DNA from 4 places in the Caballeronia sp. LZ001 genome. Region 1 is predicted to be linked to each of the others. Evidence: predicted binding sites of a transcription regulator. Region 1 holds the regulator's gene; each other region holds the start of a gene.

Region 1 (4,357 bases):
AGCTCGGTGATTTATGTCGGTCATGCGGCCGTCCTGCGAGGAGAAAACTCAGCCGGCTAGTGTAATCCAATGCACCAGCGCGGCGCTTTGCATGCAAGCGCATGCATCGTTCCTGTGATCGAAGCGTGCATCGCGTCTTCCTGTTGTTTTGGCAAATGGCGCCGCGCGCTTGTCTGGCAAGGCGCTCAGGCCTCTGGCACGGTGTGCGCTAGCGCTTGTTGCCATGTAAGCGTTTTCCATCGTTGCCACGCATGAGGCGACCTACCATGATGAAGATGCGCCGCACTCGATTTGCCGACACCATCGGCTACGCGGCAGGGAGATCATGATGTCAGGCTATCGAAAAATCCTGTTGTGCTACGACGGCTCCAGAGAGGGCCGCAAGGCGTTGCGTCAGGGCGCGAATCTCGCGCTTGCCTTGAACGCGGAGACGCACGTGCTGGCGGTGGTGGATATGCGTTCGAGCATTGCGCAAAGCGCCGGTCTTCTGACCGACATGGCATGCGGACGGTTCGAGGATGCCGCACGCGATATCCTGCAAGAAGGCGTGGAGTGGCTGCGCGAACGCGGCTTGCAGGCGCAGGGCCATTTCGCATTCGGGCATCCGATCGATGAAATCGCCACGCTGGCGGAAAGTCTTAAGGTCGATCTGGTCGTGGTCGGCCATCGATGCCGCAGCGGTCTCGCGCGCTGGTGGATGGGCGCGGGCAACACACCGCTGCTCGATCGCGTGTCATGCAGCATATTGGTTGCGGTTTGTCAGGCAGGTGAGTCGGCCGAAGCGGAAGATGAGGCGGCTTATGCGGCGAAGCCGGACCGGGCCGAAGTAAGTGTTTGAGGATAGGTTTGCGCGATGAGGCTGGCCTGCGTCGGCCAGTGCTCTTTTGCGCTATCAGCGCCAGCTGCCGTCTCCTTGCGTGACGGCCGCGCACGCTTAACGCCGCAAAAAATGCCATGAAGCGCTTACCGGCACTTTAATGGTTGTCCAACAACGAACTCACCCGTTCAAATCAACCGCAACCAGCTTCCACGTTATCAACCCGTACCGATGAAAGATCGCGGAGTACCGCGCATCGCCGGCACCGTGCTGGTAGGTCACCACGAACGTATCGAAGCTGCGATATCCGGCCGTGGTCTGCGGTGGTTGTCGCGGCGGTTCTTGAGTCGCAACCATGCTCGATGCCGCTTCCGACGGCGGTGAACTCGCCGCCGCCTGACCGTCTCGAACCGGTGGCACGACATCCGGTGGATGCTCGCCTGGATCTCCCCGCGGCGGAATGCCATTCAAAATCGCGGCGACGCCTTCGGGCGTAGCGTAGGAATCCACCAGCGGCCCTACGAGCGCCGCGCCGATCATTGCACCGATGATCGCGAGCGGATTGCCGCTCTTCTGGATATCGACGCGCCGCGTCAGCAGTGCGCCGACTTGCTCTTTGAGACTTTCACGCAGTGCGGGGAAGTCGACGTATTCGTTGACGGTCTGTGCATCGCGTGCATCGGCCGCGTGCTTGACGCGGTTCAGCGCGATATAGGGCGACGCATAGACAAGGCTTAACCCTGCAACGATGAAGAGAATGACGAGCGCGGCGACGAAATAACGCGTAGTGCGGGACATGCGAAGGAACGACCCCCGGCGTGACATGGGTGACATGAAAGAACGATTGACCATGTTCACGCCGGATATATCCCGAGCTTCATTCCTTGCAGCCGATAGATTGCGGACTGCCTGCATTGCACATAACTCAAATTCACTCGGCAAACGCTCGACCGCGCTCAGGCCAGAATGCCGCTGCTAACGCCGGCGCGTTCCTCGTCGATACACCGGTCGATCATGCGCGACACCTCGCCGATATTGCCGACCATGATTACCCGCGACTCACTGCGATACACCCGTACCGGCGCGCGCTGTTCCGATTCCGCATGCACCGCGCTTTTGAGCGACACACGGGCGAAGGCGGGTTGACGCGACGGCAACGCGGGCATCTCGTCGAAGAGATCGGGCGCCGCTTCAGGCCGCGCCACGGCACATGAGATCAGCGAGCGCAAATGACGCAGACGGCCAAACTGACGAAAGGGCAGCAAACGGGCGAAACGTTCCATGATGACTCTCCAGACGGCGGACGACAGACGACAGACGATAGGACGCACCGCGGCACGCCGCGAGCGGTGGCCGTCATGCTTGTAATTTTTGAAACGTGCCGCGTCGCGCGAGGGCGAGGAGGCGAAGCGGGCGGCGATGTTGACGCGCCGCGCGCTCGAGTCGTGCGTTAGAACTCGCCGGAGCGGATGAGCCCGACCGCGATTCCTTCCAGCGCGAAGTCGCCGCTGCCGGAGCGCACGAAGATGTTTTCGTAGTCGGGATTCTCCGCGACCAATTCCACGCCATCTGGCCGGCGCTTCCAGCGTTTCACCGTGACATCGTCGCCAATACGCGCGACCACGATCTGCCCGTCTTTCGCTTCATTGCGCTTCTGTACGGCAAGCAGGTCGCCGTCGAGAATGCCCGCGTCGCGCATGGACAAGCCGCGCACCTTCAGCAAATAGTCGGGCTTGCCCGAAAAGAACGCAGGGTCGCACGCGTAGTGTTGCGAAATATGCTCCTGCGCAAGGATGGGACTGCCTGCCGCAACGCGCCCGACCAGCGGAAGCGACAACTGCATGATGCTCTGATGCGGCAAGGTGAACTGATGCGGAAGGTCGTCCGAACGGTCGATGCGCGCGGAGCCTCCCAACAGGCGGATGCCACGCGACGAACCCGCCGCGAGTTCGATCACGCCCTTGCGCGCCAGTGCCCGCAGATGTTCCTCGGCGGAGTTCGCGGAACTGAAGCCAAGCTCGGCGGCGATCTCGGCACGCGTGGGCGGAAAGCCCGTGCGGTCGATGGCTCGCTGGATGAGCTCGAACACTTGCTGCTGTCGCGCGGTAAGTTTTGAGGGTTTGGTCACTTGCTGGAGCCTCGGCGCACTGTATGGATGGACAGATGACTGTATTTTTATACAGTATTTCGCGCTTTTCAAGCTTTACTTGAAGTTCGTCGCGAGATCCTTTACTGACAAGGCTGCAGCGCGCTCAAACAGTCGCTATTTCTCCCTCGGACTGCGAAAACTCTCGCTTTAGCACTTTTGCATCTAAAAAAGTGAGAAACAATTATTTCTAATCATATAAGCTCGCCTTTAGACTGATTCCGTCAATTCGATAAGACGGAGAACGGGGAATGCATAGCATCAGGGCTGGATTGAAGGGCGGCGCGAAACAACTCTTTGCCGCGCTGGCGATCACGGCGGCGAGTTTCGGAATCTCGGCCACCGCGCACGCGGACACGTCGTTTCTGAACGTCTCGTACGATCCGACGCGCGAGTTGTATCAGGACTTCAACCAGGCCTTTGCGAAGAAGTGGAAGGCGGACACCGGCGAAACGGTCACCTTCAAGCAATCTCATGGCGGTTCCGGCGGCCAAGCGCGCGCGGTTCTAGACGGGCTTCAGGCAGACGTCGTGACGCTTGCGCTTGCTTACGACATCGACGCGCTCGCCTCCAAGGGCATCGTCGGGACGGACTGGCAGAAGCGTCTGCCGGACAATGCATCGCCGTACACGTCGACCATTGTGTTTCTAGTGCGCAAGGGCAACCCGAAGGGCATCAAGGACTGGGACGATCTCACCAAGCCGGGCGTGTCGATCGTCACGCCGAACCCGAAGACCTCGGGCGGCGCGCGCTGGAACTATCTGGCGGCGTGGGCGTATGCGCAACACAAGCCCGGCGGCAACGAAGAGACCGCGAAGGAGTTCGTGACCAAGCTCTACAAGAACGCAGGCGTGCTCGATTCCGGCGCACGCGGCGCGACCACCAGCTTCGTGCAGCGCGGTCAGGGCGACGTGCTGATCGCATGGGAAAACGAGGCGTTCCTGTCACTCAAGGAATTCGGTCCGGAGAAGTTTCAGATCGTGGTTCCTTCGGTGAGCATTCTGGCCGAGCCGCCGGTGGCGGTGGTGGACAAGGTCGTCGACAAACACGGCACGCGCAAGCTGGCCGAAGCGTATCTGAAGTATCTGTATAGCGACGAAGGCCAGCAGATCGCGGCGCGCAATTTCTATCGTCCGCGTTCGGACAAGGTGCCCACCGAGCTGACCAAGCAGTTCCCCAAGCTCAAGCTCTACACCATCGACGACACCTTCGGTGGCTGGACCAAAGCGCAGAAGACGCACTTCGCGGACGGCGGCGTGTTCGATTCGATCTATCAGCCGCAGTAAGCAGACAAGAGACCGGGCGCCGCGAGGCGCTCGAGTCGCAATGAAAGCGGCCGCAAAGACGGCCGCGCATGACGAGACTAAAAAACAGTGCGCTTATCCCCCGGGCGC
Region 2 (4,357 bases), 540 kb from region 1:
TAGCAAACTCCGAATACCGAAGAGTGCAATCACGGGAGACAGACATCGGGTGCTAACGTCCGGTGTCAAGAGGGAAACAACCCAGACCGCCAGCTAAGGTCCCAAAGATTGGCTAAGTGGGAAACGAAGTGGGAAGGCAAAAACAGTCAGGAGGTTGGCTTAGAAGCAGCCACCCTTTAAAGAAAGCGTAATAGCTCACTGATCGAGTCGTCCTGCGCGGAAGATGTAACGGGGCTCAAGCCAGTCACCGAAGCTGCGGATGCATATTTATATGCATGGTAGGAGAGCGTTCCGTAAGCCTGCGAAGGTGCGTTGAAAAGCGTGCTGGAGGTATCGGAAGTGCGAATGCTGACATGAGTAGCGATAAAGGGGGTGAAAAGCCCCCTCGCCGTAAGCCCAAGGTTTCCTACGCAACGTTCATCGGCGTAGGGTGAGTCGGCCCCTAAGGCGAGGCAGAAATGCGTAGCTGATGGGAAGCAGGTCAATATTCCTGCACCATTGTTAGATGCGATGGGGGGACGGATCGCGGAAGGTTGTCCGGGTGTTGGACGTCCCGGTCGCTGCATTGGAGAAGGTGCTCAGGCAAATCCGGGCACAGGATTCAAGGGTGTGGCGCGAGCTTCCTCGGAAGCGAAGCAATTGGAAGTGGTTCCAAGAAAAGCCTCTAAGCTTCAGTCTAATAGTGACCGTACCGCAAACCGACACAGGTGGGCGAGATGAGTATTCTAAGGCGCTTGAGAGAACTCGGGAGAAGGAACTCGGCAAATTGGTACCGTAACTTCGGGATAAGGTACGCCTCTGTAGCTTAACCAGCCTGCGCTGGAAGGGTGAAGAGGTTGCAATAAACTGGTGGCTGCGACTGTTTAATAAAAACACAGCACTCTGCAAACACGAAAGTGGACGTATAGGGTGTGACGCCTGCCCGGTGCCGGAAGATTAAATGATGGGGTGCAAGCTCTTGATTGAAGTCCCGGTAAACGGCGGCCGTAACTATAACGGTCCTAAGGTAGCGAAATTCCTTGTCGGGTAAGTTCCGACCTGCACGAATGGCGTAACGATGGCCACACTGTCTCCTCCCGAGACTCAGCGAAGTTGAAGTGTTTGTGATGATGCAATCTCCCCGCGGCTAGACGGAAAGACCCCATGAACCTTTACTGTAGCTTTGCATTGGACTTTGAACCGATCTGTGTAGGATAGGTGGGAGGCTATGAAACCGGAACGCTAGTTTCGGTGGAGCCGTCCTTGAAATACCACCCTGGTTTGTTTGAGGTTCTAACCTTGGTCCATGATCTGGATCGGGGACAGTGCATGGTAGGCAGTTTGACTGGGGCGGTCTCCTCCCAAAGTGTAACGGAGGAGTACGAAGGTACGCTAGGTACGGTCGGAAATCGTGCTGATAGTGCAATGGCATAAGCGTGCTTAACTGCGAGACCGACAAGTCGAGCAGGTGCGAAAGCAGGTCATAGTGATCCGGTGGTTCTGTATGGAAGGGCCATCGCTCAACGGATAAAAGGTACTCTGGGGATAACAGGCTGATACCGCCCAAGAGTTCATATCGACGGCGGTGTTTGGCACCTCGATGTCGGCTCATCTCATCCTGGGGCTGTAGCCGGTCCCAAGGGTATGGCTGTTCGCCATTTAAAGAGGTACGTGAGCTGGGTTTAAAACGTCGTGAGACAGTTTGGTCCCTATCTGCCGTGGGCGTTGGATATTTGAAGGGGGCTGCTCCTAGTACGAGAGGACCGGAGTGGACGAACCTCTGGTGTACCGGTTGTCACGCCAGTGGCATCGCCGGGTAGCTATGTTCGGAAGAGATAACCGCTGAAAGCATCTAAGCGGGAAACTCGCCTTAAGATGAGATATCCCCGGGGCTTCGAGCCCCTTGAAGGGTCGTTCTAGACCAGGACGTTGATAGGTCAGGTGTGTAAGTGCAGTAATGCATTGAGCTAACTGATACTAATTGCCCGTAAGGCTTGATCCTATAACCAGTGTGTTTGAACCACTGGCGAGTTATGCGTGTGCGACAATCGCCACCCAACATTTACTGCTTCTTCCCGGATTGGTTGTGTGCCCACCCGGCGCACGACAACAAGTCATGCCTGATGACCACAGCGAGTTGGTACCACCCCTTCCCATCCCGAACAGGACCGTGAAACGACTCCACGCCGATGATAGTGCGGATCTCCCGTGTGAAAGTAGGTAATCGTCAGGCTCCTCATGCAGCAACAAAAACCCCACCCCCAAACCAGGTGGGGTTTTTGCGTTTCTGCGGCGTTGGGCGTGCGAGAAAGAGTCTTGCTTACATCACGGACGCAAGCACCAAATCTCCATCCAGAAACATTCAAATCCCCTCCAGTCGTCCGTCTCAAGCCCGTCTAAAACCCACATCGACCGTTTACCTCGTCGCCTCGAAATACTGTATAAATATACAGTACAAAAGGGTTGCCGAATGCTCTGGGCATGAGCAGGCTCTTGCATTCGGGTGGACGGGGAAGACTCATGGGTGCAGCACTTTCACTGCTCGATATCGGGCTGACATCGCGCCTGCAGCAGCAGCTTTGGCAAGGCGAGCAGGTCGGCGTGTCGGACGCGGGTGTCGTTTCGAGTGGCTATCGGGCGCTCGATCTGGTCTTGCCAAATACCGGCTGGATGGCTGGCGCCGTCACTGAATTGCTTATCGAAGAATGCGGGGTCGGCGAGGTCAGGCTGCTCGCGCGTTCGCTTCGTGAGTTGGTGACGAAAAGAGGCCGCACCGTCATCTTCGTAGCGCCTCCCTGGATGCCCAATCCAGCAGCGTTCCGGTCGATGAACATCGCGCCGGGCAAGCTGGTCTGGGTCAAAGCGCCCGAGGATCAGGTGCTATGGGCGGCCGAGCAATCGCTCAAACAGGATGGCAGCGGCGCGGTCTTGATCTGGCTGCCCAAGGCGCGGCCCGATGCGCTGCGTCGTTTGCAAGTGGCCGCTCAGGAATCGCAGTCGCTGGTGTTTCTGTTCCGCCCGCTCGATGCCGCGAAGCAATCCTCCGCGGCACCATTGCGCATCGTCTGCAAACCGGTGCTGCCTGCGCACGCGCAGACAATGAATCGTCGCGAATGGATGCAGGTGGTCATGCTCGAAATCGACATCATCAAGCGGCGTGGTCCGTTGCTGGAAAAACCGCTGCAGTTGCGTTTGCCGCTGCAAATGCCGGCATTGCCTGAGCACATTCGTCGCGCGGATCAAGCCAGGAGAGCACGAGAGGTCAATCATGTTGTGGATAGCGGTGACATTGCCGCTTTTATCGCTCGAAGCAGTCAGGCCGCCATCGATGCCGTCGATCTCGACGAATTCGACCTCGCCTGGAATGGACTCGACGCCCGGTAAAGCGCCCGTCGGCAATTCGGTTGCGAACGCGGACGATTCCGGTCAGCCATGTTTTGCGCTCGCGGATCACGCGCGCATTCTGCTGCCCGATCTCGTCGCGTTCCGCCTCGGCGTGCGCCCGGGCAGCACGCGCTCGCATGCGTTCGCGCTCGCGCCGCGGCTCACTTTGCTTGCCGTCGATATCAGCGAAGAGCAGCGCGCGCTCGAAGCAGTGGCGTTGTCCTTGCTCGCGTTCACGCCGAAGGTCGTGCTTGCACATGCGAATACCGTGTTGCTGGAAGTCGGCGCGAGCATGCGGCTTTTCGGCGGCTTGCGCAGCCTCTTTGCAAAGGTGCGCTCCACGGTGAAAGATTGTGGCTTCACGTCCCGGATGGGCTGTGCGCCGACCGCGTGGGGCGCGTGGCTCTTTGCGCACGCGCGCACGCGACGAGTGGCGAAACGCGTTCGTATTGTGAAAGAGGCAACACTCGTGCGCGCGCTCGATGCATTGCCGGTGTCTCTCGTGCCGTCGGCGGCATCGCATGGCAATGCGTTCGAGCAGATTGGTTGCGTGACGCTCGCCGACTTGCGTCGCTTGCCGCGCAAAGGCGTGGCGCGGCGTTTCGGGCAGGGCATTCTGCAATGGCTCGCGCAAGCTTACGGGCAGGCGCCCGATCCACGCGAAGCGTTTTGCGCTTCGCCGGCATCGTTCGAGGCAAAACTCGAGTTGCAGGCGCGCGTCGAAAACGCCGATGCGCTGTTGTTTGCGGCACGCCGGCTCGTGTTGCAACTCGCCGGTTGGTTGAGCGCGCATCACTCGGCGGTCAGCGAGTTTTCGCTTTTGCTCGAACATGAATTGGCGGCGCGCAACGCACCCAAGACATCGACGCTCAAGATTGCATGGGCTGTGCCGACGCGCGATGCCGAGCACATTCTCTGGCTGCTGCGCGAAAAGCTGAATCAGGCAACCTTGATCGCGCCGGTGATCGAGATGAAGCTTTTGGCCGACAAGGTC
Region 3 (4,357 bases), 4.3 Mb from region 1:
ATTGCGGCAGAATCCGCATGTGATGTGACCTTCGCCGGAAACGCGATCGCCGATGGCAAAGCCGCGGACTTCCTGTCCCATCTCGACGATCTCACCGACATATTCATGGCCGACGTGCATCGGCACCGGTATCGTCTTCTGCGCCCAGTCATCCCACTTCCAGATGTGGATATCAGTACCGCAAATTGCAGTCTTGCGGATGCGGATGAGGACATCGTTATGTCCGACCTCCGGCCGCTTGACGTGAGTCAAGGTAAGACCGGGGGCGCGTTCGAGTTTGGCGAGTGCTTTCATTGTTGGTGTTCCGGGCGGTTGTGTCGCGGCGCTGCTTGTGACCGCGCCGTGCATCTAAAGGTCGGGGGACGTGTCCTGACTTTATGCGCATAAAGGACCCTGCGAAGCGTGAGTCCTAACGGATCACACCAAGCGAGCGGCCCACGCGCGCGAATGCATCGACTGCGCGGTCGATGTGTTCGGCGGTGTGGGCGGCGCTCATCTGCGTGCGGATGCGCGCGCGGCCCTTTGGCACGACAGGGTATGAAAATCCGATCACATAAACGCCCTCGTCGAGAAGCGCGTCGGCCATCTTCGAAGCAAGTTGGGCATCGCCAAGCATGACGGGAATGATCGGATGCTCGCCGGGCACTAGATCGAAACCTAAAGCGGTCATCGCTTGCCGAAACCGCGCGCCGTTTTCGCGAACGCGTCGCCGGAGCGCGGCGCCTTCATCACTATCCAGCAACTCAAGCACTTTCAGCGACGCAGCCGCAATGCTCGGCGCAAGCGTGTTCGAGAACAGATACGGCCGGCTGCGCTGCCGCAACAAGTCAATAATCTCCTGATGCGCAGCCACATATCCGCCTGACGCACCACCGAGCGCCTTGCCGAGCGTACCCGTGATGATGTCGATTCGATCGAGCACGCCGCAATACTCGGGCGTCCCGCGTCCGTTCTCCCCGATGAATCCAACGGCATGCGAGTCGTCGACCATCACCAGCGCGCCATAGCGCTCAGCCAGATCGCAGATGCCAGCAAGATTGGCGAAGATGCCGTCCATCGAGAACACGCCGTCAGTTGCGATCAATTTGAAGCGGGCGCCGGCTGCATCGGCTTCCTTCAAGCGCGCTTCGAGGTCTGCAAGATCGTTGTTCTTGTAGCGCAAGCGCTTTGCCTTGGAAAGACGCACGCCATCGATGATGCTCGCGTGGTTCAACTCATCGCTGATGATTGCATCATCCTCGGTCAGCAACGTCTCGAAGAGCCCGCCGTTCGCGTCAAAACAGCTTGAGTAAAGAATGGCGTCGTCGGAGTGGAGGAACTTCGCGACTTGTTGTTCCAGCGCTTTGTGTACCGTTTGTGTTCCGCAAATAAAGCGAACGGATGCCATGCCAAAGCCATCTGCTTCAAGTCCGGCTTTTGCGGCATCGACCAAGCGAGCGTCGTTCGCAAGACCGAGATAATTGTTCGCGCAAAAATTGAGGACGGTGCTCCCGTTGGCAAGGCGGATCTCCGAGGACTGCGGGCTAGCGATGACCCGCTCGCTTTTGTAAAACCCGGCGGCGCGAATCTCGTTAAGCGTAGTTTGCAAATGGGAGAGGTATCGGTCTTTCATCGGCATCTTTCCAGTATCCGGCTGTTCGAGAGTAGATGCAGACCAGCCAAGCTCGGCCACACCTTTAGCCCTGTTATAGTTCATTCATTGCATTGGACAGGTTCGGTATTTCGAACAAATTTCCAATATATCGAACACTCTAAAGGAATGCAGCGTTCATGACAAGTTCTGTCACAAGCGGCAAGGCCGGTGATTCCTCAGCCAGCGGAACTGCGCCACCACGCGTTGGCGAGCAGATTCAGCGTCTACGCAATGAAAGGAAATTGACACTCGATGACTTATCCAGGGCCGCTGGCGTTTCGAAATCGATGCTATCGGAGATCGAGCGGGACAAGGCCAATCCAACTATTGCCGTGGCGTGGCGGCTAACGAACGCACTGGGCATTAGCCTCAATCAGCTATTCGCGCAGCAAAAGGCCGGTGACGTAATACGCGTTGCAGGTCCGCATGAGATTCCGACATTGAATGGTAATAACGGCGGCTATCAGCTTCGCGTGTGGGGACCAGTTGAGTTGGCTGGGAAATTCGAATGGTACGAGCTCACGTTGCACGCGGGTGCGGCGCTGATCTCAGACGCGCATGAGCCAGGCACGCGGGAGCATTTGACCGTGTTAAATGGCGCAATCGAAATCGAAGCATCAGGTGCTGCGAAGCGACTGAAGGCGGGGGAAACCGCACGTTACGCTGCCGACGACGGTCATGTCATTAGGAATGTCGGGCGAGGCGAAGCAAAGGCTTTGCTCGTGGTTATACATGGGTAATGGCCCGACTCGCGAGTCTGCGGTTTTCCGCGAGCAGGTGCTCCGCCTCTTCCTCCAGCGCACAGCAACGGTGGCATGGCACTTCTTTATGCGCATAAATTTCTGGCGCGTCCTGCGAAGACGTAGCATCCGTCTGCGTCGCGCGGCCGCCTTTCGTTAGTCGCTGCGCACTCCCACGCAGGACTGAACCGCCCATAAGCGAAACCGCACATACATGCAAGGCGACTGGCGAGACCCTACTTTCATAGCGGCAAGTACTGTATATTTATACAGTACAAAGACCAGTCGGAAGGGGCGAATCATGGAGTCGAACGGCGAGCATCTCAGCAGAAAGCAGTTTGCACGTGCGGTACAAGATCTGGAACGCATTACGCGGCAGATTGCGGGCCGATACATCGATCTGGGCGTCCCGTTGACCTGGCGTTTGCTGCACGCCATCGAAGCGGAAGCCGTGGCGGACTTGGGCTTCGCTGGCCGGCACGAGGCTGCGTTGCGCGAACTTTTTGCCCGCCCCGACGACTTCCATTTCCCCGAAACCGACGACGTGGTCGATGTCGCCTCTTCCGACGCTTTGCCGGCAGTATTCGCATTCACCGTCGACGCCTACGAATGCGCTGCACGACAAGGCCGACCGCAACTGGCCATCGCCGCACACTGACATGGGAACGATGAACGCTGCACATCGCTAGTCATCAGGCGGCAAAGTCCGCCGCCATGTCCGCATCCGTGCGCGCCATAAGTCTGCCGTTGCGGCAGGCCAAGCGGAACGCGTCGTAATCTTTTTCGACTTGATCTGCATAGGAGCTCGCGTATCGGACGAGCACTTCCGCCATGCGATCACCCGAACCCAGATAGCCGGAAATCTCAAGCGCGCAGCCGCTTGCCTTGGCATGCGCGCGCGCGAGCGCCCAGCCGCATAGCGACGCGTATCCGCGAAAGGCCTCGCCGCTGAATGTTTCGAGGTCGGCGGATATTTTCATGTCGCGCAGTTGGCGAACATAAAGCGGGCGTCCAACCGGGCCCGACGCCCAGCCCAGAAAAGGATCGCTCGCCGCCTGCATCAAACGTTGCCCGTAAACGATGCGATGCCCGTCGTGCGTATGTTTCGTCGCGCCGACGTAGCGCGCCACCACGGACGTCGATGCCTCTTTCAACTGCAGGAAGAGCGCCTTACCAAGATGATCGGTAAGCAACAACACGAAGCATCGCGTTCCGACACTTCCCACTCCGACCACTTTGAAAGCGATGTCCTGAAGCGCGAATTGCGACAAAAGCGCGGCGCGCTCGGATGTCAGCGTCGAAACGTAATCGCGTATGAGCGGAGTCAGGATCGTGTGCGAATCGCCTTCGAGCTTCATCCACTCGTCGTCCTCGTCGACGAGCGTGCTTGCGCCGCGAATATGAAAGATCGCGGGCGGCGCGTCGCGAATTCGCCAGGCATCGCCCGATCGATCGGCGAGCTTCGGCAGCAGCTTTTCATGCGTGCGCCGGCTCGCGCGTTCGCTACCGCGCTTGATCCGACGTTTCACGTCTTCGTTTTGCACATCGTCGTACATCCTGTCGAACGTAATTCGTTCGTACCAAAGATCCAGCACGCCCATCTCGGCATACTCGCGCATGTGCTGCTGATAGCTCTGGGCCGCTTCGAAGCAGAGTGCTTCAGAGCCCGCGCGCCCGTGGCCCAGATGCCTGCCCGCGACCGCCACGCTCGCGACGAGTCGCTTGACGTCCCATTCCCATGGACCTTGTGCGGTTTCGTCGAAATCGTTCAGATCGAATACGAGCGCACGCTCGGGCGTCGCGAACCCGCCGAAGTTTGACAGGTGGCAGTCACCGCAGATTTGAACGGTCAATCCACTCGAAGGTGTACTAGCCAGATCGTGCGCCTGAACAATCGCGCTGCCACGAAAAAAAGCAAAGGGCGATGCCAACATGCGGCCGTATCGCAGCGGAATCAGCGCAGGGACGCGACCCATGCTGCTTA
Region 4 (4,357 bases), on a different contig from region 1:
GAATTCCTGATCGCGCACCGGAGGGTCTGGTGAAGCCACCAACGACGAACTCTTGCCTCAGGAAGCATTTCAGTTTGATCCAATCAGTGGAGCGACCAGAACGATATGGAGCATCCAGGCGCTTGCCCATGATGCCTTCAAGACGCATCCGGCATGCGGACGCCAGCAATGAATGTGGATCGTCAGTGAAAGATTCACTGGTACGAATCCTTTCGCTTGGAAAATCTGCCAGCAGGGAGATGAGGGCCTCTCGCCTTTCACGAAGCGGCGACTCGCGCATATCCTGTCCGTTTATAAAGAGCAGATCGAAAGCGAAGTAGGTCAAATCCGATGTGCTCCGGCGATCGAAGGCGTTTTGAAGCGCGTTGAAGTCTGGCAATCCGCTGTCGTTCAAGACCACGACTTCTCCATCGAGCCATACTGTCTCGCTCGGTAGCGTCTCGATCTCGCGAGCCAACGCAGGCATCTTGCTGGCCCAATCGTGGCCTCCACGCGTAATGAGCCGGGCTTGTCCGCGCTCAAGCCTGCACATCAGCCTGTAGCCGTCGAACTTAATCTCGTAAGACCATTCGCCAACAGTCGGGGGGGCTTTGGCAAGCGTTGCGAGTTGCGGGGCAATCGCATCCGGCATCTTCTGCATTGATGGCCGCCTTCGTCTGGTCGAAACATTCTTCATCCCAACTGGCACTTGCATCGCTCCCTTTCGATAAGCGAACGCACGAACTTCCTTAGACCCAACGCTTTCGATAACGCGCGATAATCCTTGCCCAAGCCTGCAAGTCCCCAATTCGCCAGCACATGAACGTACACCAGTTTCTCGAGACCGTCCTGAGGATCGAACTCCAGCACGTCGGCAAAATGTTCACCTCGGTTGAACTATTTCTGAGCAGTGGAGAGTCTGCCTCCATAACGATCGAGGCGATGGGCGACCAGTACACGATTCATAGCTTTGCCATGGCCGCGCATTTTGCACATGCTGCCGATCTCCCCTCGTTTTTTGACAGTGTTGGCAGTCGTGGCCGAGTGCTCGCTAATACTTACCCTCTGGATTCGATCCTTCTGAGACAGGCGCACACAGACATTAAGGAATACCTGATTCGGCACGGCATTTACACGCCATGACCCTCCCCCGTGTCGGACATAGCCGCCGACATCTTCTCTATCCCGATCTTCAGGCATGCCGATACCATGCCCAGCGCGAATTCCAGATTGTCCGTAGACGGTCCGAAGTCGAGATCGACCTCGCCACTAGGTCTTCGGACAAATTCATGATCAAGCGCCGTTAGCGTGCTGTGCGCAGCCGCTAGCGACAGTCCGCGATACATCGTCTGATATAGATAATCGAGCCCTGCTATGTGGGCGGCATCGAACGCGGAAAACTCGCCCTTCTTGTGCTCGGCATCAAGCAGGGCGAGCAATGCCGTTCTGTCGCCTTCCGATAGCGTGCTATTGACCGTCTGCTCTCTCGTCATGCCCTGCACCTGCTTCCGCTTTTGCCGCATATCCTCCGCGATCAACTTTTCTACGACGCTCGGCTCAACGACAAGGGCGACAGCGTGAAAAAGCGCTTCCGCGGCAGTTCGAGTTTGGGTCATGGAATCGGGGATGAGTCCACGCTCCGCGAGGATGATTGCTCCCTGGCAAGCCCGGACGCATTTCATCCAATAAGCTGCCGCAAACAGCTTTGCCGGCGAACCATCGGAGAAGGTTGCTTCGTGGAGTTGCCTGACCGCTTCATCCGACCAGCCATCGCACTCCGCGAATTGCGACGGGAATTGCTGTCGGACTTCCTTGCGATGATGTTCGACCTCCGCCGACAGAAATCCCCGCGTCCCGAAATTGTCGTCTGCCGTCATCTTCTTCCAACGAGAACAAAGAGCCATCATACGACTACAGCCGCCCTGACTTGATCGCACCCCATTTTTACGAGTTGTGCAAGCGAGACAAGAGTGACATATACTGTACATTCATACAGTACTCGATAGGCGACCTTCCGTGGGACTTCCGGCACCGGAGACAATCCATCCTTCGCTCTGGCTCGGCTCGCAACTAGCGGCTGGCCGGGCGAATGTCATGCCGTGCGGGTTTCCAGAGCTTGCCGCCGAGCTGCCGGGAGGCGGTTGGCCAAGGGGCGCCCTGACCGATCTGCTGGTGCAGCAGCCCGGCGTGGGCGAACTCCGTCTTCTGCTGCCGGCATTGCGCCAATGTGCGCACCGGCCGATTGCATTGCTACTGCCCCCGCACACGTTCCATCCCGAGGCTGCCGCCTACTGGGAACTGCCGCACTCGACGTTCAACGTGATCCGCGCACAGAAGACTGCCGATGCCCTCTGGGCCGCGGAGCAGATCTTGCGTGCTGGCACCTTCGGCGCGTTGATTTTCTGGCAATCGCACGTGCGCCAGGATTCCCTGAGACGCCTCCATCTTGCTGCACAGACCAGCGAGACGCTCTTCTTCATGGTTCGGCCGTTGGCCACTGCCAGCGACACATCGCCCGCCCCTCTTCGGCTCGCGGTGAGACCGCGGCGCGACAGCGTGGCGCTCGACTTCGTCAAACGCCGTGGCCCAGCGCGCGACGAGCCGTTGATCGTCCAACTTTCACACTCGCCCATCCTTTTGAATCGCCATGCAAGTCTGGATCGGCGCGTATCTGCCGCACCTCAGTCTCGAAGTCTTCCAGCCGAAGTGGTCTCTTGATTCGGACCACGGTCTCGTCGTTTTGGATCGCGAGCGGGTGGTGGAATGCGACAAGCGCGCGATCGACGCGGGAGTTCGCACGGGCATGCGCAAAGGCGGCGTTCTCACGCTTGTACCCAACGCCCGCATCTGCGATCGCGACGAGATCCGCGAACAGCAGACTCTCGTGGACGTAGCTACGGCTCTCATGCAGTTCAGCCCGCTGGTGACCATCGCGGAAGAAGAAACCATACTCGTCGACATCTCGGCGAGTCTGCGCTTGTTCGGAGGCATACGCGCGATCAGGCGTGCGATGCGCGCATCCCTAGCCGCATTCGGCTTCACTGTCCAAATCGGAGTCGCGCCGACCGGCGAGGCTGCATGGCTGATGGCCAGGTTCCGCGGCGGGCAACGACTCTCTGTACGCTCGCTGATGCGGCAACTACCGGCTTTGCCAGCCTTGTTGATACCAGACACGCGACGCTACTCTGATTGGTTCACTGGTCTTGGTTGTGAGACCGTCGCCGATCTGCGCCGCCTTCCCCGGGCAGGCTTGAAAAAGCGATGCGGAACCGCCCTGCTGGACCGGCTCGACAGAATGGTCGGCGAAGCACCAGAGCTTTTCCACTGGGTTGAAACCCCGCCGACATTCAACGCGCGCATTGAATTGCCGGATCGTGTCGAACACGCTGAAGCTGTTCTCTTCAGCGCGCGACGACTCATTGTGCAACTCACAGGATGGCTCGCGAGCAAACAACTCGCCCTGAAACGTTTTTCCGTTTTGCTGGAACACGAACGTGGTCGCTCAGCCGTCCCGCCGACGCAAATTACCGTAGCTTTGGCCGAGCCCACGTGGCACGAAGAGCATTTGACGCGACTCCTGAAAGAGCGCCTTGGCCGCACTGCGCTTGATGCCGCCGTTATCGCTGTCCGGCTCGAGGTCGATGATGTTGCGCTCGCGGAGCCGCCATCGGATTCCCTCTTTCCTGACCCCGGCGGCAACAAGGAAGACCACGCCCGCCTGATGGAGCTGCTAGTTGCTCGACTTGGTCCGGAGAACGTTCTTCGTCCAGCGCCCATCGCCGACCATCGACCAGAGGTAATCGCGAACTGGGTACCTGTAACGAGCGATGCCAAGGGTTGCGATCTCCCGGGCGAGCAGCCTCGACCCGCGTGGTTGCTTGAAAAGCCCATCCAGTTAATGACGCGACAGCATCGCCCGTTTTACGGTAGCCCGTTGCGCACGGTATCCCCAGGCGAACGCGTTGAAGGTGGATGGTGGGATGGCGAACTGGTAACCCGCGACTACTTTGTTGCCGAGGCTGACGATCAAACGTGCTACTGGATATACCGGGAGCGCGTGGGCAGCCGCGAAGAAGAAGATCCTCGGTGGTTCCTGCACGGCCTTTTCGGGTGATGCGATGGACATCTACTCGTCAATGCTGCCCGGGTATGCCGAGCTGCAATGCTTCTCCAATTTCACATTCCTGCGTGGTGCATCGCACGCTGAGGAGCTGATTGAGCGCGCGGAGCGACTTGGCTACCTGGCGATCGCGATAACAGATGAATGCTCGCTCGCCGGCATCGTGCGTGCGCACGTCGCTGCTAAAAAGGCCAACATCCGCCTCATTGTCGGCGCGTATTTCCAGTTGACCAATGCCGATGGTTCGCCTGCGCTCGC

Evidence for each region. The regulator LexA, encoded in region 1, represses DNA repair genes until DNA is damaged. The targets are predictions, from matches to a motif close to ACTGTATNNNNATACAGT.
Region 2: a site for LexA is predicted at 2,416-2,433, ahead of imuA (translesion DNA synthesis-associated protein ImuA). Genes of this name have one in related genera too.
Region 3: a site for LexA is predicted at 2,630-2,647, ahead of P9292_RS13515 (DUF2471 family protein). Genes of this name have one in related genera too.
Region 4: a site for LexA is predicted at 1,959-1,976, ahead of imuA (translesion DNA synthesis-associated protein ImuA). Genes of this name have one in related genera too.

Annotation. Positions count from the first base shown of each region.
Region 1 is NZ_JARTVX010000004.1:5,040,816-5,045,172, forward strand. It holds gene nodI (nodulation factor ABC transporter ATP-binding protein NodI) at 1-24, opposite strand, end outside; gene P9292_RS34680 (universal stress protein) at 329-838, shown strand; gene P9292_RS34685 (DUF2939 domain-containing protein) at 998-1,615, opposite strand; gene P9292_RS34690 (hypothetical protein) at 1,774-2,100, opposite strand; gene lexA (transcriptional repressor LexA) at 2,268-2,945, opposite strand; gene P9292_RS34700 (sulfate ABC transporter substrate-binding protein) at 3,215-4,249, shown strand.
Region 2 is NZ_JARTVX010000004.1:4,505,654-4,510,010, forward strand. It holds rRNA gene P9292_RS32115 (23S ribosomal RNA) at 1-1,981, shown strand, start outside; rRNA gene rrf (5S ribosomal RNA) at 2,099-2,212, shown strand; gene imuA (translesion DNA synthesis-associated protein ImuA) at 2,500-3,363, shown strand; gene P9292_RS32130 (DNA polymerase Y family protein) at 3,248-4,357, shown strand, end outside.
Region 3 is NZ_JARTVX010000004.1:700,849-705,205, reverse strand. It holds gene tdh (L-threonine 3-dehydrogenase) at 1-294, opposite strand, end outside; gene P9292_RS13525 (glycine C-acetyltransferase) at 410-1,612, opposite strand; gene P9292_RS13520 (XRE family transcriptional regulator) at 1,771-2,373, shown strand; gene P9292_RS13515 (DUF2471 family protein) at 2,675-3,031, shown strand; gene P9292_RS13510 (DUF2252 domain-containing protein) at 3,066-4,357, opposite strand, start outside.
Region 4 is NZ_JARTVX010000002.1:83,562-87,918, forward strand. It holds gene ligD (DNA ligase D) at 1-640, opposite strand, end outside; gene P9292_RS02790 (hypothetical protein) at 799-1,122, shown strand; gene P9292_RS02795 (DUF5677 domain-containing protein) at 1,110-1,886, opposite strand; gene imuA (translesion DNA synthesis-associated protein ImuA) at 1,996-2,697, shown strand; gene P9292_RS02805 (DNA polymerase Y family protein) at 2,627-4,093, shown strand; gene P9292_RS02810 (error-prone DNA polymerase) at 4,098-4,357, shown strand, end outside.